DNA from 2 places in the Pseudomonas hefeiensis genome. Region 2 is predicted to be linked to the other one. Evidence: riboswitches for the same ligand, from Rfam matches in the RefSeq annotation. Region 2 holds a riboswitch; the other holds the start of a gene.
What was found. A riboswitch is a leader RNA that binds a small molecule or an ion and turns the genes downstream of it on or off. The one in region 2 is predicted to bind cobalamin.
Positions count from the first base shown of each region.

Region 1: another riboswitch for cobalamin. It lies ahead of cobO (cob(I)yrinic acid a,c-diamide adenosyltransferase); the one in region 2 lies ahead of PSH57_RS10345 (CbtB domain-containing protein).

Region 1 is NZ_CP117449.1:1,620,439-1,631,464, reverse strand. Features, by position in the region: gene PSH57_RS07080 (cobyric acid synthase) at 1-1,064, opposite strand, end outside; gene cobD (threonine-phosphate decarboxylase CobD) at 1,061-2,053, opposite strand; gene cbiB (adenosylcobinamide-phosphate synthase CbiB) at 2,046-2,954, opposite strand; gene bluB (5,6-dimethylbenzimidazole synthase) at 2,951-3,601, opposite strand; partial or broken gene PSH57_RS07060 (cobyrinate a,c-diamide synthase) at 3,598-4,978, opposite strand; gene cobO (cob(I)yrinic acid a,c-diamide adenosyltransferase) at 4,990-5,601, opposite strand; cobalamin riboswitch at 5,680-5,900, opposite strand; gene PSH57_RS07050 (hypothetical protein) at 6,060-6,644, shown strand; gene PSH57_RS07045 (PQQ-dependent sugar dehydrogenase) at 6,712-8,022, shown strand; gene PSH57_RS07040 (C40 family peptidase) at 8,128-8,661, opposite strand; gene PSH57_RS07035 (C40 family peptidase) at 8,827-9,453, opposite strand; gene hda (DnaA regulatory inactivator Hda) at 9,666-10,370, opposite strand; gene PSH57_RS07025 (AI-2E family transporter) at 10,552-11,026, opposite strand, start outside.
Region 2 is NZ_CP117449.1:2,319,590-2,330,615, forward strand. Features, by position in the region: gene PSH57_RS10325 (IS110 family transposase) at 1-901, shown strand, start outside; gene cobM (precorrin-4 C(11)-methyltransferase) at 1,057-1,803, opposite strand; gene PSH57_RS10335 (cobalamin biosynthesis protein) at 1,878-2,282, opposite strand; gene PSH57_RS10340 (CbtA family protein) at 2,279-2,974, opposite strand; gene PSH57_RS10345 (CbtB domain-containing protein) at 2,986-3,174, opposite strand; cobalamin riboswitch at 3,275-3,512, opposite strand; cobalamin riboswitch at 3,727-3,941, shown strand; gene cobW (cobalamin biosynthesis protein CobW) at 4,041-5,105, shown strand; gene cobN (cobaltochelatase subunit CobN) at 5,109-8,870, shown strand; gene PSH57_RS10360 (magnesium chelatase ATPase subunit I) at 9,081-10,082, shown strand; gene PSH57_RS10365 (vWA domain-containing protein) at 10,136-10,741, shown strand; gene PSH57_RS10370 (phospholipase D-like domain-containing protein) at 10,939-11,026, shown strand, end outside.

The DNA.
Region 1 (11,026 bases), 700 kb from region 2:
AGCCCGACACTGGAACCGGCCGCACCTTCAAGCCCCAACGGGTCGTGGACCTGCTGGCCGAGCATCTGCAAACCGCCGCAGATGCCCAGCAGCTTGCCCCCATAACGCAGGTGACGATGGATGGCCGTCTCCCAACCGTTGGCGCGCAGGTAGGCCAGGTCGCTACGCACGCTCTTTGAACCCGGCAGGATGATCAAGTCAGCCGCTGGAATGGGCTGGCCTGGGCCGATGAATTGCAGATCGACCTGTGGATGCAGGCGCAGCGGATCGAAATCGGTGTGGTTGCTGATGCGCGGCAATACTGGCACCACTACTTTGAGCACCTGTTCGGCCTTGTCGGCCTGCCGTTGATCGAGGCCGTCCTCGGCCTCCAGGTGCAGGTCCATCACGTACGGCAACACGCCAACCACCGGTTTGCCGGTGCGCGCCTCAAGCCAGTCCAGGCCCGGTTGCAGCAAGGCGATATCGCCGCGAAAACGGTTGATGATGAAGCCCTTGACCCGCGCCTGTTCGCTGGGCGAAAGCAGCTCCAGGGTGCCCACCAGATGGGCGAATACGCCGCCGCGATTGATATCGGCAATCAGCAGCACCGGGCAGTCCACCGCTTCGGCAAAGCCCATGTTGGCAATGTCACCGGCGCGCAGATTGATCTCCGCCGGAGAACCCGCACCCTCCACCATCACCACCGGATACGCCGCGCTCAGGCGTGTATGGGAAGCCAGCACCGCTTGCATCGCGATGGCTTTGTAATCGTGATAGGCCACGGCGTTCATGGTGGTGACGGCGCGGCCATGGATAATGACTTGGGCGCCGGTGTCGCTGTTGGGCTTGAGCAGCACCGGGTTCATGTCGGTATGCGGTTGGAGACCAGCCGCCTGGGCCTGCACGGCCTGGGCACGGCCGATTTCGCCGCCATCGGCCGTTACCGCGCTGTTGAGCGCCATGTTCTGTGGCTTGAACGGCACCACGCTCACCCCCTGACGCCTGACCCAGCGGCACAACGCCGTGACGAGAGTGCTTTTGCCGGCATCGGACGTGGTGCCCTGCACCATTACAGTGGTCATTGGATGTCCTTGGCGTAAGCCTCGAAAGCCTGTTCGAGGCGCAGGAATTCACCGTCATCGGCCGGCAACCCGAAGCGCAGGCTGCTGTTGTGGGTAAACAACCGCAGGAGAATGCCGCGCTGGGCCATGAAATCGTAAAGTGCCTGGGCGTGTTCAGTGACCAGCCATTGAAACAACCCGCAGCCGCCTTGAGGCTTGAAGCCGTGGCGTTCGAGCGTCAGCGCCAGGCGCTGACTGGTGTCTTCGCAGCGTTGGCGCTGGCGGGCGTGGGCGTCGGTGTCCAGCAGGCACGCCTGACCCACCACCCGGGTCGGCCCGCTGACGGCCCACGGCCCGACTTGTTCGGCAAGCAACTTGAGCAAGCGGCGCTCGGCCAATACAAACCCCAGGCGCACCCCGGCCAGGCCAAAAAACTTGCCAAACGAACGCAACACAATCAGCCCGACCTGATGGGTATGGGCGGCCAGACTCAGTTGCGGCGTGACATCCATGAACGCTTCATCCACCACCAGCCAACCACCGCGCTGGGCCAGTCGGGCATGCCAGTCCAGCAGGCGCTCGGGGCTCAACTGCAAGCCCGTGGGATTGTTCGGGTTGACCACCACCAGCACGTCGAGACTGTCGAGGAAGAAGTCCACTTCCGGCTCCAGTACTTCGCGCACGATGTAGCCACTGCGACGCCAGGCTTCGGCGTGTTCGGCGTAGCAAGGCGAAAGGACGCCGACCTTGCCGGCACGGCGCAGGCGCGGCAACAGTTGGATGGCCATCTGCGAACCTGCCACCGGCAGCACATGCATGGCGCCGTAATAATCGCAGGCGGCCTGTTCCAATCCGTCATCGGTCTCGGGCAGGCGTGCCCAGGCCCGCGGTGCGATCACCGGTACGTTGAACGGCCAGGGCGCCAGGCCACTGGACAAGTCGAGCCAGTGCGCCTCGGTAATCCCGTATTGCCGGGCCGCGTTGCGCAACCGCCCACCGTGCTCAAGCATAAAACTCAGCTCCCAGGCAGAGAATCAGCAACCACAACCATACGCCGCGCTGGACCAGTTGCCAGCCGCGATCAATGGCGTCGGCGCTCGCTGGCTCGCCCTCGCCCAGGGGCGGACGCTGGTGCAGTTGGCCGTGATACACCGCCGCGCCACCCAGCTCGACCCCCAGGGCACCGGCGCCGGCGGCCATCACGGGCCCGGCATTGGGACTGTCCCAAGTCGGGCCCTGGGTGCGCCAACACTTGAGCGCCAGGCGGGTTTTTCCAAGCACGGCGTAAGTCAGCGCCACCAGGCGCGCCGGAATATAGTTGAGCCCATCATCAATCTTGGCCGCCGCCCAGCCGAAGCGCTCAAAGCGCTCGTTGCGATAGCCCCACATGGCGTCGAGGGTATTGCTCAGGCGGTACAACACCACACCGGGCGCGCCAGCGACGGCGAACCAGAACAGCGCGGCGAACACCGCGTCGCTGCCGTTCTCCAGCACCGACTCCGTGGCGGCACGTGCGACGGCAGTCTCATCCAGGTCGGCGGTTTCGCGACTGACCAGGTAGCCGACCCGCCGACGCGCTTCGTCCAGATCCCCACCGCGCAGAGCCCGGGCCACCGGCTCGACATGTTCCCCGAGACTGCGCAGGCCAAGGGCAAGGTACAGCGCCAGGATGTCCACCAGCCAACCCACCAACGGTGCCCAGGACAGTGCCGTCGCGAGCAGGGTCAACGGCACCACGGCGATGATCCACGCCGTCACGCCATGGCTGCGCCAGCCACGCCCGCCGGAGTTGAAGCGCTGCTCGATACGATCGGCAAAGCGACCAAAGGCGACCAGCGGATGCCAGCGTCGGGGTTCGCCCAACAGCGCATCCAGCGCCACTGCGGCGGCACTGAGCAACGCCACACTCATGGGCTCACTCCCCAATGGTTTTCGTAGAGCAATTCATCCAGCGCACGCGGCTGCGCCCAGCCTTCCAGGGCGAGCATCGGCGCCGGGTAAAAAACCTCGACCGGTCCCAGACACAAGATTGCCAGCGGCTTGGCACCGGCGGGCAGGCCCAATAACTCGGCCAGGGCCTGGGGCTCGAACAGAGAAACCCAGCCCATCCCCAATCCTTCGGCGCGAGAGGCCAGCCACAGATTCTGGATCGCGCAGGACAGCGAGGCCAGGTCCATTTCCGGCAGGGTTCGTCGACCAAAAATATGGCGCTCGCGATCATCCATCAACGCCGCCACCAGCACTTCGGCGCAATCGTTGAGGCCTTCAACCTTGAGCTTCATGAATTCATCGCTGCGCTCGCCCAGGGCCTCGGCGGTGCGGACGCGCTCCTGCTCCACCAGTTGACGGATTTGCCCACGCAAGGCGCGGTCGCTGATGCGAATGAACCGCCACGGCTGCATCAGTCCCACGCTGGGGGCTTGATGGGCGGCTTCCAGCAGGCGGCGCAGCAATGCTGGCTCAACGGTGCCGCCGGTGAAGTGGCGCATGTCGCGGCGCTCGGCGATGGCCCGGTAGATGGCGTCGCGTTCGGCCAGGGGAAAGGCGTTGTCTGTCATGACCGCTTCGCGAGCAGGCTCGCTCCCACAGGGGTCAGGTGATCAAATGTGGGAGCGAGCCTGCTCGTGATAGCGGCCTGAAGATCAGGCGCAAACAGCGCAGCAATCGCCCTCGGATTCGACGGAAAATAAAAAATGCACATAGGAAGCCGTCATCCGGCCCTGCCGGAAAACCGCCTCTGCCCCTCGCCCGCCATTGGGGCTATGGCCTCGGGCAATCGGTTCCAGCCCGGTACTGGTCAGGGAATGATGATAGGTATGCCCGCGCAAAGTGCCCTCCGGCAACTCCACCGATTGCAGTGCCAGGGCCGCCAGACGCTTTTGCATCTGCGCATCACCGGCCAGCAACCCAAGCAGTTCGGCACGGGTGCCATCCACATCCGTCAACGAGTCCAACAGATAAAGCATGCCGCCGCATTCAGCGAGCAAGGGCTTGCCAGCTTGATGGTGCCCGCGGATCGCCGCCAGCATCGACGCATTTTGCGCCAGCGCCACATGGTGCAATTCCGGATAGCCACCGGGCAGATACAGACTGTCCGCCTCCGGCAGTTCGGTGTCATGAATAGGTGAAAAGAAGCTCAGTTGCGCGCCCATGGCTCGCAACAAATCGAGGCTCGCGCCATAGGTGAAGGCGAACGCTTCGTCCCGGGCCACGGCGATGCGCACACCTTCCAGCCACGGCTGCGCGGCAATCACCTGTGGCGCGGCGAACTCCACGGCTGGCGGCAACGCCACTTCACAACTGCCAGCCAGGGCATCGGCGGCGGCGTCGAGGCGCAGGTCCAGATCATTCAATTCACTGGCCTGGACCAACCCAAGGTGACGGCTTGGCAGCTCGATGCCGGTTTCCCGTGACAAGGCGCCGTACCAGCGCAGGCCTTCGGTCAGACTGCCTTCGAGCAACTGCGCATGACGCAAGGTGCCGACCCGATTGGCCAGCACTCCAGCGAAGGGCAAGTCCGGCTGATACCGCGCCAGGCCCAGGGCCAGGGCGCCGAAGGTCTGGGCCATGGCCGTGCCATCGATCACCGCCAGCACCGGCACACCGAAATGCCGTGCCAGATCGGCGCTCGATGGCGTGCCATCGAACAACCCCATCACCCCTTCGATCAGAATCAAGTCGGCTTCGGCGGCGGCTTCCCACAACAATCGACGACTCTCCTGCTCGCCGACCATCCACATGTCCAGTTGGTAGACCGGCGCGCCACTGGCCCGCTCCAGGATCATCGGGTCGAGGAAATCAGGCCCGCACTTGAAGACCCGCACCCTGCGCCCCTGATTGCGATGCAAGCGGGCCAGGGCAGCGGTGACCGTGGTTTTGCCTTGCCCAGAAGCTGGGGCGGCGATCAGCACTGCCGGGCAGTGACGACTCGTCAAGGGAACATCACTCACAGTTCGACGCCCTTCTGCGCCTTGATACCCGCTTGGAACGCGTGCTTGATCATGCCCATTTCGGTGACGGTGTCGGCCAGCTCAATCAGTTCCGGCTTGGCGCCACGACCGGTCACCACCACATGCTGCATCGGCGGGCGGGCCTGCAAGTCGCTCAACACCTGGTCCAGATCAAGGTAACCGTGTTTGAGGGCAATATTGAGTTCATCGAGCACCACCAGGCCAATGGACGGGTCGCTCAGCAATTGACGCGAGACCGCCCAAGCCGCTTCAGCGGCGGCGATGTCACGCTGGCGATCCTGGGTTTCCCAAGTGAAACCTTCGCCCATGACATGAAAGCGCACCTGCTCCGGGAAGCGGCGGAAAAACAGCTCTTCACCGGTGCTGTTACGCCCCTTGATGAACTGCACCACGCCGCATTGCATGCCGTGCCCCATGGACCGGGCCAGCATGCCGAACGCAGAACTGCTCTTGCCCTTGCCGTTGCCGGTCAGCACCAGCAGCAGGCCGCATTCATTCGGCGAATTGGCGATGCGCTCGTCGATCACGGCTTTCTTGCGCAGCATCCGCGCCAGGTGGCGTTCGTCGCGATCGGGGGTGTCGGTCATGGGAGCTCTCCGTTGGGATTGGATAACGGCGGGCGGGCACAAAAAAGACGGCAACAAGCCTGGCATCGCCCACCGTGATGCCGTTGGATGAATCAGGCCGGTCTCCGGGCTCATGAGCGGCGTGATGCCGGGCTGCGCGCCTTCCCATGTCATACGGACACAGTGGCTTTAGCACAGCGTTGACTCATTTACCGTTGCGGGGGCAGCGCCGGGTTCGTATGCACTCACCGGCTTCCCTGTTTCACTCTGTCGACCCAACGATCGCCCGGCCACAGAGCACCTGAAACAAGCCGCGAAGGTTAGAGGGTTGGGGGTGGAGCGTCAATTAAAGCCGCCACAGGTTCAACAGCGGATATTGGCCCCCATCAATAAAATGACGCCAATCTTGTGCCATGCTGCGGCAAGTGATATCAAATAGGCATCACGACCCGATATCACAAGAACAAGAGGGCAAAAGCATGCAAGGCATGATCATCAGCAATCCAAAACTGGAATTCCTGCGCCCGGTGCTGGAACGCTGGTTTGACTGTATCGACCGTTACAACGCCGTGCGCGGCGATAACGACACACCTTACTGGTTCGATGAAAAAGCCAATCTTGGCTTGCTGTCGGCCGCAGCCTGGATGGCCGAGATGGTCACGCTGCAGAACACCCCCACCCGCAAGCAGAATGAAGAAGGCGAGCGCAACGTCAGCGCCGATCTGTTCATCGCCGGCACCGAGGAGCGCGCCTTCATCCAGGCCACTCAACGCTGGCCGAAGGTCAAGAGTCTCAACCTCAACCAGCCGCTGCTCGACGTTACCAGCGACGCCAAACGTATCAGCTATTCCAGTGACCTGAGATTAGGCTGCCTGTTTGTAGCACCGCAAAAAGCCCAGCAGAGCGCCACGCCGGAAGAGTTGCAGGACATGATCGACGAACTGCAGAAGGAAAATACCTGCGCAGTGGCCTGGTACTTCCCCTATGCCTATCGCAAGTTGCGCAATGAGGCCGGGCACTATCATCCGGGCATCGCCGTGCTGTTCAAGCAGGCCCACGGCTGACCGGTTGAACCATCGCGGGTCTAAGCTTCTCTATGAGTAACTACCATGCACTCATAGGGAAGCCCGCATGCTCAAGCCACCACACCTTCTGATCGTCGCATTGGCCGCAGGGCTTGTTGCTTGCGGCGAGTCCTCCACGCTGCAGGTTTCCGACGGCACTGGCCCCTCGCCAAAACTGCCGGAACCGAACAAGACCCTGATCCCCACCGTCAACATTGCTGAAGCTGTCGGCTGGCCGGATGGCGCCAAACCCACCCCGGCCCAGGGACTGCAAGTGGGCGCATTCGCCGAAGGGCTGGATCATCCACGCTGGCTCTACGTGCTACCCAACGGTGACGTGCTGGTAGCGGAAACAAATGCCCCGCCCAAGCCGGACGATTCCAAGGGCATCCGTGGCTGGGTCATGGAGAAAGTCATGGGCCGCGCCGGTGCGGGGGTGCCCAGCCCCAATCGCATTACCCTGTTGCGTGATGCCAATCACGACGGCATCGCCGAAACCCGTACGGTCTTTCTGGAGAACCTCAACTCACCGTTCGGTATGACGCTGGTCGGCAATGATCTGTACGTGGCCGACACCGACCGACTGATTCGTTTCCCCTATAACGAGGGCGATACGCAAATCAAGGCGCAGCCGACCAAGGTCGTCGACCTGCCGGGCGGCACGCTCAACCACCACTGGACCAAAAACGTGATCGCCAGCCAGGACGGCAGCAAGCTGTACGTCACTACCGGCTCCAACAGCAATGTCGGGGAAAACGGCATGGAGGCCGAAGAAGGCCGCGCGGCCATCTGGGAAGTGGACCGCGCCAGCGGCAATCACCGCATCTTCGCCTCGGGCTTGCGCAACCCCAACGGCCTGGCCTGGGAGCCGCGCAGCGGCGCGCTATGGACCGCAGTGAATGAGCGTGATGAGATCGGCAGCGACCTGGTCCCGGACTACATCACCTCAGTCAAGGACGGCGGCTTCTATGGCTGGCCCTACAGCTATTACGGGCAGAACGTCGATAAGCGGGTCGAGCCACAAAAGCCGGAACTGGTGGCCAAGGCCATCGCCCCGGATTACGCCGTCGGCCCCCATACCGCGTCACTGGGCCTGGCGTTCGCCGAAGGTAGCACCTTGCCCGCGCCGTTTACTGAAGGCGCTTTCATCGGCCAGCACGGCTCATGGAACCGTAAGCCCCACAGCGGCTATAAAGTGATTTTCGTACCGTTCAACGCCGGCAAGCCGGTGGGGCAACCGTTGGATGTGCTGACCGGTTTCCTGAATGCAGATGAAAAAGCCCAGGGCCGGCCAGTGGGTGTGGTAATCGACAAGCAGGGCGGGCTGTTGGTGGCTGATGATGTGGGGAACAAGATTTGGCGGGTTTCAACTAAATAATGCCAATACACCCTAGTGGCAAGGGGTTTACCCCCTCTGTGTGGGAGCAAGTTTTGCTCCCACACAACCCTCGCCACCCATTGGCACTGAGCTGAGTACCCCAGGTCAGGGATTACGCGCCAGATGTGCCGGTTGCAACACACGCTTGGCACTTAGATAGGCTTTCTGCCAATAAGCCTTGGACAGGCTGTCGAGCTTGACCGTACCCCCGGTCGCTGGCGCGTGGACGAAACGCCCCTCCCCGACATAGATCCCGGCATGGCTGACCTGAGAGCCGCCGTTAGTGGCGAAGAAAATCAAATCACCGGTCTGCAACGCGTCCTTACCGACACTCTGGGCGCGCATGCCAATCATCTCGCGGGTGGAACGCGGCAGGGAGATACCGGCCGCATCGCGATACACATAGCCGATCAAGCCACTGCAATCAAAACCTGAATCCGGCGTATTACCGCCCCAACGATAGGGCGTTCCCACCAACCCCAGCGCCCGGAACAGCACGTCTTCGGCAACCGGGGAAAAGCTTTGCGCGGGAGTGAATGCCACCGGAGCCCGCACTGGCGCAGGTGGCGGAGTACGGCTGGCGCAAGCGCTGAGCAGCGCGGCAAAGAACATGAGAGCGAGGCGGGCCGACGTCGACATATGCAGAACAATCCTGATCTGGATGCGGCTTTTCTGCCGTAAGCATGAAAACAAAGCCGCCTGCGGAATACGCAGGCGGATTGCCATCAATCAATAATCATGGATTCTAGCGGCTATGAGACAAACTTCAAGTAAGACTTTAAGTTTGCCTTACAAACTGTGCGTTTACTTGCGAGCAGTGACCACGGTCGGTGCCATGGCGAGGGCGCGCTTGGCTTCGATGAAGGTCTTGCTCCAGTAGCTGTCGCCCAGGTTGTCGATTCGCACACCACCGCTGCGGCGGCTGCTGGAATGGATGAACTGGTTGTCACCCAGGTAGATGCCGGCGTGACTGACGCGACCACGACGACCGTTGGTGGCGAAGAACAGCAGGTCACCCGGTTCAAGTTCGTTGCGAGCAACCAGCGGGGCCTTCACGTTGATCATATCGCGAGTGGAGCGCGGCAGATTCATGCCAGCCTCTTCGCGAAACAGATACCCAATGAAACCGCTGCAATCGAAGCCGGCTTCGGAGGAACCGCCAAAACGATAGCGGGTACCGATCAAGGACATGCCTCGCTCCAGGATGCTGTCAGCCAGCACTGGAAGCTGATAAGGCTTGCTGCCGGCGAAGTCTGCCAGCTCTTTGTCGGTGGCCATTTCTTCTTGAAGTGCAACAGAGGAAGACTGGGCGGTAACGGAGTTTTGGACCTGTGGTTGTTGCGCTTGCTGAGACACTGGAGAGTGGGCAGCGCAACCGAACAACAGGGTAACGAGTGCGAGAGGCACCAGGGGTGCGAAGCGACTTAGCATGGGCACGACCGTGGCTGAAGTTGTAAAGATGGCGAGACTATGCCCACTATCAAGCTCATTTGCAAATTCAATCGATGCAAATGTGACTTCTCGGTTTTAGGTTTACATCTAAGCGCCAAAACCGTTTCCAGTCCTCATGCAGCCTGCAGCCCAGAAGGGACGCGGGCTGTGCCGTGGCAGAAACAGGCTATAAGCCACTATCGCTGCGACGTCTACCAGCCAAGGGTTTCTTTCAAAAAAGGGATGGTCAGCTTGCGCTGGGCCTGAAGCGACGCCTGGTCGAGGCGCTCGAGCAATTCAAACAGCGCGCTCATGCTGCGGGTGCCGCGGGTAAGGATAAAGTGCCCGACCTCATCGGTCAGGTGCAGGCCACGCCGGGACGCGCGCAACTGCAATGCACGGAGTTTGTCTTCATCGGAGAGCGGGCGCATCTGGAAAATCAGCGCCAGGGTGAGACGGGACTTGAGATCGGCCAGCTTCACCGGCAGCTCCCGCGGCGACGTCGATGCTGCAATCAGCAAACGCCGACCGCTGTCGCGTAACCGGTTGAACAGGTGAAACAGCGCTTCTTCCCAATCAGCCTTGCCGGCCACCGCTTGAAGATCATCCAGGCAGACCAGTTCGTACTGTTCAAGGTTGTCGAGAATCTCAACGCCGCGATCCAGCAACTCGGCCAATGGCAAATACACCGCCGGCTCGCCCAATTGCTCGAACCGCAGGCACGCGGCCTGCAACAGATGCGTACGCCCTACCCCGTCCTTGCCCCACAGATAAATCAGGCTCTCGGTCCAGCCGGCGTCGGCTTCGCAAAGCCGCTCGACATAGCCGAGTGCAGCGGCATTGGCGCCTGGGTAGTAGTTGATAAAGGTGGCGTCATCACGCAGACGCACACCTAGGGGCAGCTGAATCGGTTTCATGCTGACTGAACAGTTCCAAAAGAACCGTTAGTGGCCTCTGTGTAAAGTGCGCAAAGTTTATACCCGTGACGCGGACCGCACAATGCGCCGGACCACGAGCAAAATCAAAGGTTTGCAGCGACAGAACAATGGAGCGGCGGTTTCCCTGACGCCGGGACAACCGCCACGCCCGCCATTGGCGCTATAGCTCGGGGTCTTCGACGCCACTGTAAATGTCTGAATCCTTGTACAGATCGTGCATATGGCGCACCAGCACCATGATCACTGCCGCCACCGGCAGCGCCAGCAAGACCCCGGTAAAACCGAACAACTCACCACCGGCCAGGATCGCAAAGATCACCGCCACTGGATGCAAGCCGATGCGATCGCCCACCAGCAACGGTGTCAGCACCATGCCTTCCAGCGCCTGCCCGACCATGAACACCGCCACGATGCCGACCATCGGGTACAGATCACCGCCGAACTGGAACAAACCGGCAATCAACGCCGCGCCGATACCGATGACAAAGCCCATGTAGGGCACGATGGCCGCAAGCCCGGCGATCAAGCCGATCAACAGCCCCAGCTCCAGGCCCACCAGCATCAATCCCGCCGCATAGATGAAGCCCAGCGCTACCATCACCAACAATTGCCCACGCACAAACGCCCCCAACACT
Region 2 (11,026 bases):
TTATCGCTATGACCTGCAAACCACTGACACCATCAAGAATGACCGAACATCCCTCAAACGCTGGCTTAAAACGTTGCCCGCCCAAAGTGCTCTAGCCGTCGAAGCAACCAACATCTACCACCTGGACACCGTCGAGCTGGCTCATGCGATGGGGCATCAGGTCTATGTCGTGGATGCTTATCGGGTGAGCAATTATCGTCGCGGCATCGGCCAGCGGGCTAAGAACGATCCTTGTGATGCTCGTCTGCTGGCGCGGTATTTAACCAATGAACAGCACGAGTTGCGGCTCTGGAGCCCGCCACCGAAAGCCTACACGACGTTAAAAAGCCTGCTTCATAGGCGTGCGACGCTGGTCAAGAACCATACCGGCCTGATGTTGAGCTGGCACGATGAGCCTCTGTTAAAAAAAACGCTGGCCACTCAGCAAAAGGCGTTCGAACAGGCGATTCAGGCCATTCAGAAGTTGCTACGAAAAGTCAGCAAAGAAGCGGGAATTGAGGCGAATATCGGCCGCTGCAAAGCCATCGAGGGCGTTGGTGAACTGGTCGCTACTGGATTGGCGACGAGTTTCATGCGAGGTGATTTTGCGGACAGCGATGCATTTATCGCGTTTTTGGGGATGGACTTGAGGGTCGATGACTCCGGAAAAAAGAAGGGTCAACGGCACCTCACCAAGAAGGGCGATTCAGAGATACGCCGATTGGCTCATATCGCTGCAATGACAGCACGCCGCTCGCCTAGATGGAAGCCGTTCTACGAGTCATACCTGGCGAGAGGTTTCTCAAAAACCCAGGCATTGGTGGTGCTGGCCCGAAAGTTATGCCGGGTGGCATTTGCTTTGATGAAAAATCAGAGCGAGTACCAGCCGACACCTATGTTGCAGGGTTGCCCTGCAACATAGAATCTCCCACATTGGGTCCGCAGTGATGTTCGATTTTTTAATCGCCGCAAATCCCTGTGGGAGCGGGCTTGCTCGCGAAGGCTGCGCCACATTCAACATCATCAGCTATCTGACCCACTGCTATCGCGAGCAAGCTCGCTCTCAAAGTTGTGTTTTCAGGGTCTGTAGAGATGCGCATGCCCGGCGCGGTACAGTGACGACTCACTGAACACATCATTACCCAGCACGCGTCCCACCAGGATCAGTGCCGTGCGCCGAAAGCCCTTGGCCTGGACCTTTTCGGCGATATCAGCCAGCGTACCCACCACCCAATCCTGATCCGGCCATGTCGCCCGGTGAATCACCGCAATCGGGCAATCCGCGCCGTAGTGGGGCAGCAGTTCGCTGACGATTTTTTCCAGATGATTGACGCCCAAGTGAATCGCCATGCTCGCCCCGTGCTGCGCCAGGCTGCCGAGTTCTTCGCCGGCGGGCATCGCGGTTTTGTCCGCGTAGCGGGTGAGGATCAGGCTTTGGGAGACGTCTGGCAAGGTCAGTTCGGCGCCCAGCAGGGCGGCGCAGGCTGAGGTCGCGGTCACGCCGGGGATGATCTCGAACGGGATGTCCAGTTCCCGCAGGCAACGAATCTGCTCGCCGATGGCACCGTACAGGCTCGGGTCGCCGGAGTGTACCCGAGCCACGTCCTGGCCCTTGAAATGAGCGGCCTTGATCAACTCGATAATCTGCTCCAGGTGCAGCTCGGCGCTGTTGACCACCTGTTCGGCGCTGTGGCCTTCCAGCACGGCCATGGGCACCAGGGAGCCGGCGTAGATGATCACCGCGCAGCTGCGGATCAGTCGCTGGCCTTTGACAGTGATCAGTTCCGGGTCGCCAGGGCCGGCGCCAATGAAATAAACGGTCATGACCGATTCCTAAAAGGTGAGTGAGCGACGCTGAATGAAGATCGCTCATGATCGAGGGCGCGAATTATCGGGATTTAGGCCGTGACCGCCAATGCCAGCGTGACGCCGGGGCCTTTCTGGCGGGGAATCAGCAATGTTGCGGGCGTCGTGCCCAACCGGTCGGCCAGGGCCAGGGCGGCGCTTTCGGCGATGCCATAGCAACCGGTGCGCTCAAAAGCGATCTCGGAGCGGTGGCTGAGCCGCGCCTGGTAGCTGGACAATTGCCCGGCATTGAAACAGGTCAGCGGCAACTTCAGTTGCTCGGCCAGCTCCAGCAGACCCGGCTCGTCTTGCTTGAGGTCGATACTGGCCAAGGCTCCAACCCCAGAGAGCTCAATGCCGTGCGCCAGCAGCGTCTGATCAAGCATCGCCCGCAATGTGCTGGCCGGGCAGCCGCGCTGACAGCCCAGGCCGACCACCAGGATCGGCCCGGTGCTCATGCGTCGTGGTGAGCCTGGTTGCCGCGACGGAACAACCACGCGCTGACCAGACCCAGCGCTAGCCAGAACGCGACGTTGGTCACTTGCGAGGCGAGCTTGAACTGGCTTTCAAGTGCTTCGGGCGCCAGCATCGAGTGGACCTCAGGCTGCGGCGCGCCGATGACATGGGGCACCAGCAAGGTCGCCACGCCTAGCAGTTTGAGCAACCAATGCCTGCCGAAGACAATCAGGGCGATGCCCACCGCGGTGGACGCCGCCGTGCCGATCCACCACATCTGCCGCTGGGCCAGATCGGCCGCTGCCGTGCCAGGCAGCTCCGGTGGCAGGCCAAGGGTGGGCGCCAGGACGAAAGTGGCATAACCGGCCAGACCCCAGAGCAATCCCTGGGACGTGCGAGTCGGCGCACGCAAGGTGTACAAACCCGCCAACATCAGGGCGAAACCCACCGCGACCACCAGATTGCCGCCGGTGGTGGAGAGCAGTCGTTGCCAACCGTCTTGCGGCTCCCACGCTTCGGTGTCATGGGAATGAGCAGCCCCAGCGGTGTGTTCATGGAGCTCGGTAGCCGGGGCGCTTTCGTAGGTTTCGGCCTGCAGAATCAGCGGCGATACCCAGAAACTCTGGAGGAGGGTCAGCAGCAGGGCGGCCAGCAATCCGCTGAAACCGGCGGTTTGCGCGATACGCTTGATCATGTCGTCAGGTCTCAATGGCACGGGAATGCGGCGCTGTGGCGGGTGTCGTGGGCCGCGTTGTGCACCGCTTCGATATGGGAGAAACCGGCGAAATAGACCAGGCCCGCGCCGAGAATCGAGGCGAAAATCGCTGCGCTCAGGCGCTGGCTCAGGGTTGTGGAGCTGCTGGCGGTACGGGCGGTGCTGCTGATGGTCGACATGGCGCTTCCCTATGGTCTTGTCATCGGGTGAATCGAGCGCAATGAAACCCCGGGCGCAGGCCCGCCAAGGTTCGAACAGCGCCCGCCCACCGCGGGTTTGTTGATGCATGAGTCATGGGCCGGTCTCCGGGCTCGCGAGGGGCAGGGCTTGTACCTGGCCGGCAAGCGTCACCTTCCCATGCGCCCTTGTTGTAGCAGGGCATGCACAGTGGATCTGACGCTTCTCTCGCTTACCGTTGCGGGGGCAGCACCGGACTGACGTGGCCTGGCAAGCAAGCACACGATTCACCGGTTTCCCGTTTCACCCTGTGAAGGGCACCCGTAACTAGGCGCACAGGAGAGCATGGGCGGGGGCTGGGCGTCAATTGGCATGGGTTTACAGGCTGAAACCGAGTCGCATCTTTCGCGAGCAAGCCCGCTCCCACACTGGATCGTCACCAGGCCCAAAATTTGAAATCAATATAGATCCAGTGTGGGAGCGGGCTTGCTCGCGAAGGCGGTAGCATGTGCACCGCAGAGCTCTCTGGAGATTGACCCGCCCCCACACCCTGCGTAGCCTTGCGCCTTCGAGGTTCTTCGGCATTGGCCGAAGCTAAGAAGGGAACGCGGTCCAAGCCGCGGCTGCCCCCGCAACTGTGAACGGTGATGTTTCTGCAAGGCCACTGTGCATGCTCTTTTACCAAGGGTGCACGGGAAGGCGCAGCAACTGCCAGTCGACTGACTGGCCCACCGTCAGCCAGGAGACCTGCCTCGAAACAGATTCTCACTACAACCGGGCGGGGTGATCCGGTGGCGAAATCTTCCGCGTGCGCTCAAGCGTGCGGATTGTCGTCCCGTTTGCCCGCCACCTTGCCAAAGGGCATCCGATGAAAACACTGGCCAAACTCCCTGTCACCATCGTCACCGGTTTCCTCGGCTCGGGTAAAACCACCTTGCTGCGGCACATGCTCGACAACGCCCAGGGACGGCGCATCGCGGTGATCGTCAACGAGTTCGGTGAGCTGGGCATCGACGGCGAAATCCTCAAGCAGTGCTCGATCGGCTGCACCGAAGAAGAAGCCAGCGGTCGCGTCTATGAGCTGGCCAACGGTTGCCTGTGCTGCACCGTACAGGAAGAGTTTTTCCCGGTGATGCGCGAGTTGGTGGCGCGGCGCGGTGACCTCGATCACATCCTTATCGAAACCTCCGGCCTGGCGCTGCCCAAACCCCTGGTCCAGGCTTTCCAGTGGCCGGAAATCCGTAGCGCTTGCACCGTCGATGCGGTGATCACTGTGGTCGACAGCCCGGCCGTGGCCGCCGGCACGTTCGCCGCGTTCCCCGACCAGGTCGATGCCCAGCGCAAACTTGACCCCAACCTGGACCACGAATCACCGCTGCACGAGCTGTTCGCCGACCAACTGGCGAGCGCCGACCTGGTGATCCTCAACAAAGCCGACCTGATCAGTCCTGAAGACCTGGCCAAGGTGCGCCTGGAAGTGGCCGAAGAGCTGCCGCCGGCGGTCAAGGTCATCGAAGCCAGCAGCGGCCGCCTGCCTTTGGACGTGTTGATCGGCCTGGGCGCCGGCTCCGAGGAACACATCGACAGCCGTCACAGCCATCACGACCATCACCATGACGGCGACGATGACGACCATGATCATGACGCGTTCGACTCCATTTCCATCGAACTGCCCCAGGCCGACGAAAGCCTGCTGCTGGACGCACTGACCCAATTGGTGGTGCAGCACGGCGTGCTGCGGGTCAAGGGGTTCGCGGCGATTCCTGGCAAGCCAATGCGTTTGCTGATCCAGGGCGTGGGCACGCGCTTCGACAAACATTTCGACCGTCAGTGGGGCGCCGATGAAGCGCGGGTCACCCGTCTGGTGTTGATCGGCCAGGCGCTGGATGCCGGGTTGCTCGAAGCGCAGTTGCGCGCAGCCCTCAGCGTCTAAGCCATGCACCTGCTCAGGACCCAGCCCGGCGGTTTCGTGTCGGACGACAACATTGCCGATCTCGGACAAACCCCCGCCGAGCTGGTGATCCTGTGCAGCGGTGACTCCAGCCTGGCGCTGCTGGCCGAAGCGGCGCGGCAGTTGCCAGACGACTATCCGCAGTTTCGCCTCGCCAACCCGATGCAGGTGCAAAACCACGCCTCGGTGGATCTGTATTTCGACGACGTGTTGCGTCACGCCAAGGTCATCCTGCTTTCCCTGCATGGTGGCATCGGTTATTGGCGCTACGGCATTGAACGCCTTATGGAACTGGCCGGGCGCGGGGTGAAGCTGATCCTGGTGCCGGGGGACGATCGGCCGGACCCGGAACTCAGCGATTTGAGCAACGTACCCCATGAGGATCGGGACCGGCTCTGGCAGTTCCTGCGCCAAGGCGGGTTGGGCAATGCCCTGGATCTGTTCCATAACCTGGCCAGCCAATGGTTCGGTCGCGACTATCCTTGGGGCGAACCCCAACCCCTGCCGCGCACGGCGATCTACCATCCGGAAAGAACCAACGCCACCCTGGGCGATTGGCATAGCGACTGGCAGGTCGGGCAGCCGGTGGCGGCGGTGCTGTTTTATCGCTCCCACCTGCAAGCGGCGAACACGGCATTCATCGACGTGTTTTGCCAGCGCCTGCAAGCGGCGGGGCTCAATCCCTTGCCAATTGCCGTGGCGAGCCTCAAGGAGCCCGGTTGCCTGGCCTTGGTTGAAGACTGGCTGGATGAGGTGGCGGCAGGGGTGATCCTCAACACCACCGGCTTCGCCCAATCGAGCCCCGAAGCGCCACATTTGCGACCGTTTCGCCGCAACGTCCCGGTGATCCAGGCGATCTGCGCCCAGGACAACGAGCCGGGCTGGCGCGCCAGTGAGCAGGGCCTGGGCCCGCGGGATCTGGCGATGCACATTGCCCTGCCGGAACTGGACGGGCGGATCATCAGTCGCCCCATCAGTTTCAAGGACCTGGCCTGGCGCAGCGAGCGCAGCCAGAGCGATGTGGTCTGCTACCGCGCCGTGCCCGAACGCATGGATTTTGTCGCTGAGCTGGCGTGGCGCTGGACGAACCTGGCGTGCCTGCCCAATTCGCAAAAGCGCGTGGCGCTGATCCTCGCCAACTACCCGACCCGGGATGGGCGCATCGGTAACGGCGTCGGCCTGGACACCCCCGCGGCGGCGGTGAATATCCTGCGGGCCTTGCAGGCCGAGGGCTATCCGCTGCCGACCGAACTGCCTGCGAGCGGCACCGCTTTGATCCAGCAGCTACTCGGCGGTGTGAGCAACGACCTGGACAGTCTCGACCTGCGGCCCTGTCATCAGAGCCTGGCACTGGAGGCTTACCGGGCCATGTTCGACGCATTGCCCGAGGCCAATCGCCAGGCGGTGCTGGAGCGTTGGGGCTCACCCGAACAGGATCCGATGTTCCGCGATGGCCGACTGATGATCGCGGGTGTGCGCCTGGGCCTGACGTTCGTCGGCATCCAGCCGGCCCGAGGCTATCAGGTCGATCCGAGCGCCGTGTACCACGACCCGGACCTGGTGCCGCCCCACGGCTACCTGGCGTTTTATTTCTGGCTGCGTAACACCTACGGCGTCCACGCGCTGATTCATGTCGGCAAGCACGGCAACCTCGAATGGCTGCCGGGCAAGGGCGTCGGGCTGTCGGAAAGCTGCTGGCCGGATGCGCTGCTGGGACCGTTGCCGAACATTTATCCGTTCATCGTCAATGACCCGGGCGAGGGCGCCCAGGCCAAGCGACGCACCCAGGCCGTGATCATCGATCACTTGATGCCGCCGCTGACCCGGGCCGAAACCTATGGGCCGCTGCGTAACCTCGAGCTGTTGGCTGACGAATACTACGAAGCGCAACTGCTCGACCCACGCCGCGCCCGGGAACTGCAGCGAGACATTCTGAATCTGGTGCGCGAAACCCACATCGACCGCGAGTTGCAACTGGACGGCGATGCTGACGTGGCAATCTGGCTGCCACGCCTGGACACCTACTTGTGCGATCTGAAGGAGTCGCAGATCCGCGACGGCCTGCACATTTTTGGCGAGTCGCCCACGCAACGTTTGCGCATCGACACCTTGCTGGCGTTGCTGCGCATTCCCCGGGGTGATGGCAAGGGCGCGCAGTCGAGTTTGCTGCGGGCGCTGGCCAAGGCCTTCGCGCTGGGTTTCGATCCGCTCGATTGTGCGCTGGCCGAACCCTGGACCGGCGCTTGTCCCGAAGCCTTGCGTCGGATCAGCAACGAACCTTGGCGTACCGCTGGCGATACTCGTGAACGTCTGGAATTGTTCGCCGGGCAATTGATCGAGCAGGCCCTGGAAGGCGTGGTCGCGCAACTTGAGGCGCCGGGTTGGGAGACGGTGAACAGCATTATCGAAAACCTGCGCGGCGTCGTGGCTCCGCGTCTGGACGCCTGCGGCCCGGCGGAAATGCGTGGCTTGCTCGATGCCTTGGGCGGACGTTTCGTGCCGGCCGGTCCTAGTGGTGCGCCGAGTCGCGGACGTCTGGATGTGTTGCCCACCGGGCGCAATTTCTTTTCGGTGGAGGTGCGCAACCTGCCGACTACCACGGCGTGGCGCATCGGTTTTCAGTCGGCGTCCCTGATCCTTGAGCGGCACTTGCAGGATCACGGCGATCACCTGCGTCAATTGGGGCTTTCGGTGTGGGGCACCGCCACCATGCGCACCGGCGGCGACGACATGGCCCAGGCCATGGCGTTGATGGGCGTGCGTCCGGTGTGGGCTACGGGCAGCCAGCGAGTCGATGATTTCGAGATCCTGCCGTTGAGCCTGCTGGACCGGCCTCGGGTCGATGTCACGCTGCGGGTCTCCGGGTTCTTCCGGGACGCCTTTGCCAATCTGATCCGCCTGTTCGATGCGGCGGTGCAGGCCGTCGCCGCCCTCGACGAACCGGATGACATGAACCCCTTGGCGGCGAAGGTGCGCAGCGAGCGCCAGGCCCTGTTGGAATCGGGCCTTGAACCGGAGGTCGCGGCCCGTCAGGCCGGATGGAGGATCTTCGGTGCCAAGCCCGGCGCCTACGGCGCAGGTGTGCAGGGCGCCATCGACGGCCGCCTGTGGCAGAGCCGCGAAGACCTGGCGCAGGTCTACCTGAATTGGGGCGGCTACGCTTACGGCGCCGGCGATGAAGGCACCGCCGCCCGGGAGCAGTTCTCCCGGCGCCTGAGTCAGGTGCAGGCGGTGTTGCAGAACCAGGACAACCGCGAACACGACCTGCTCGATTCCAACGATTACTACCAGTTCCAGGGCGGCATGTTGGCGGCGGTGGAGACCCTTGGCGGCGCAACGGCGGCCAGTTACCACGGCGATCACAGCCAGCCGGACTTGCCAAAGATCCGCACGTTGAAAGAAGAGCTCAACCGCGTCATTCGGTCCCGGGCGGCCAATCCGAAGTGGATCGACGGGATCAAACGTCACGGCTATAAAGGTGCATTTGAACTGGCGGCGACGGTGGACAACCTGTTCGCCTTCGACGCCACCACGCAGTTGATCGACGATCACCAGTACGCCTTGCTGGCCGATGCTTATCTACTGGACCCCGATACCCGAAATTTCGTCCGCCAGCACAACCCCGATGCCTTGCGCGACATGACCGAGCGCATGCTCGAAGCGCAGCAGCGGGGAATGTGGCAGGCACCTGGGGAGTATCGTGAGGCGTTGGAGAACTTGTTGCTGGATATAGAAGAGGACAACTGACTTGCCCATTCAACGGGCTAGACACAATCCCTGTGATGGGTTGACCTGTGGCAAAGGGATTTATCTGTGGCGAGGGGATTTATCCCCGTTGGGCTGCGAAGCAGCCCCCGAGGTGGACAAGGGGTCGCTTCGCAACCCAGCGGGGATAAATCCCCTCGCCACAAGTACTCTGTTCACACTGACGTTACCGACCACCTTTGAGAGTTCAACATGACCGACACCCCTCATTTCCCGCTCTGCGCCGTGGTCGGGGCCGATGACCTGAAACTGGCCCTGTGCCTGGCTGCGATCGATCCGAAAATCGGCGGTGTGCTCATCGAAGGCCCACGAGGCATGGCGAAGTCCACGCTGGCCCGGGGCCTGGCGGACCTGTTGGCCAGCGGCCAGTTCGTTACCTTGCCTTTGGGCGCCACTGAAGAGCGGCTGGTGGGCACCCTGGATCTGGACGCGGCCCTGGGGGAAGGGCGCGCGCAGTTCTCTCCCGGCGTTCTGGCCAAGGCCGACGCCGGGGTGTTGTATGTCGATGAAGTGAACCTGCTGCCCGATCACCTGGTGGACCTGCTGCTGGACGTGGCCGCCAGCGGCACCAACCTGATCGAGCGCGACGGTATCTCACACCGGCATCCGGCGCGTTTTGTATTGATCGGCACCATGAACCCGGAAGAGGGTGAATTGCGTCCGCAGTTGCTCGACCGTTTCGGCCTGAACGTGGCCCTGGACGGCCACACCGCACCGGTTGAGCGCGGGCAGATTATTCGTCGACGGCTGGATTTCGACAGCGATCCGGCGGCGTTCTGTGCGCAGTGGGAACCGGCCCAGCAGCAGTTGCGCGAACGCTGCCAGCAGGCCCGCGATCGGTTGATGCAGATTCCTCTGGATGACCAGGCGTTGGCGCAGATCACCGAGCGTTGTTTTGCCGCCGGGGTCGATGGTTTGCGCGCCGACCTGGTCTGGTTGCGGGCCGCCCGGGCGCATGCTGCGTGGCGGGGGGCGGATGCCATTGCCGCAGAAGACATTGATGCGGTCGCCGAGTTTGCGTTGCGTCATCGCAGGCACGAGCCTTCGGCCCCTGCGCCGTCCCAAACGCCGCCATCCACCGCCGATCAAACCGCCAGGCCCGACGAAGGCCAGGGCCAGTGGGGTGACCTGCCGGCGCGGGCATTGCCCACGGGTACTCGGCGTGATGTGCCGAGCTGGCCAAAAAAGCCCTAGGCATTCGCCCCCGTTCGCCCGCGGGGGTGAATGCCAGGCCCCGTGCGGGGCGGTTGGACCAGGGTCGCCAGGGCCGCGGCAAAGCGGCGACCAGCGGTGCGGTGAACTGGCCGGGCACCTTGCTCATTGGCCGTCCACGCCTGCGCGAAGACCTGCGTTTTCACCAACGCCATCGTTCGCCCCATGAGCTGTGGCTGGTCATCGTCGACGCCTCGGCCTCGACTCGTCGTCATCAAGCCTTGAGCGATGGCAAAGGCCTGCTGGCACAACTGTTCGATGACGCCTACCGCCAACGCGCCCGGCTGGCACTGCTGACAGCCAGCGGCAGCGCACCGGCCTGGCAGGTGCAAGGGCTCAAGGCCTCGGCCGGGCTACGGGACTGGCTCGACGGGCTCGGCGCCGGCGGCGGCACACCGTTGCTGGCGGCGCTGAACGAGGCCGGACGCTGGTTGACGGCCCGGCGCAAGCGCTACCCGGCTGAGCAACAGCGGGTGTTGCTGATGACCGATGGGCGAGTCAAAGAGCCGCTGTCACTGCCGGCCCTTGATTGCCCATGCTTGTTGATCGACATCGAACGCGGGCCGATTCGCCTGGGCCGGGCCCGGCAATTGGCGGGGCAGTTGGGGGCGCAGTATCGGCATATTGATGAGGTGGTTTGAGTGCGAGGTGTCTGGTCGGACGCCTTCGCGAGCAAGCCCGCTCCCACACTAGGTTCTGCGATGTTCACGCATTATCTGTTCACAGAGATCAAATGTGGGAGCGGGCTTGCTCGCGAAGGCATCTCCTCGGTCCCGGATCTGCCCCCTCAACCCGGATCGCTGTTCTATGCTCAGCCAGCCCCCCACAGGAGTGAACCATGCGCGTACTCGTCACCAACGCCCAGGACGATTTTCGGGTCAAGGCCTACGCCGGCACCAACGGTGTGTTGCTCGCCATGGACCTGG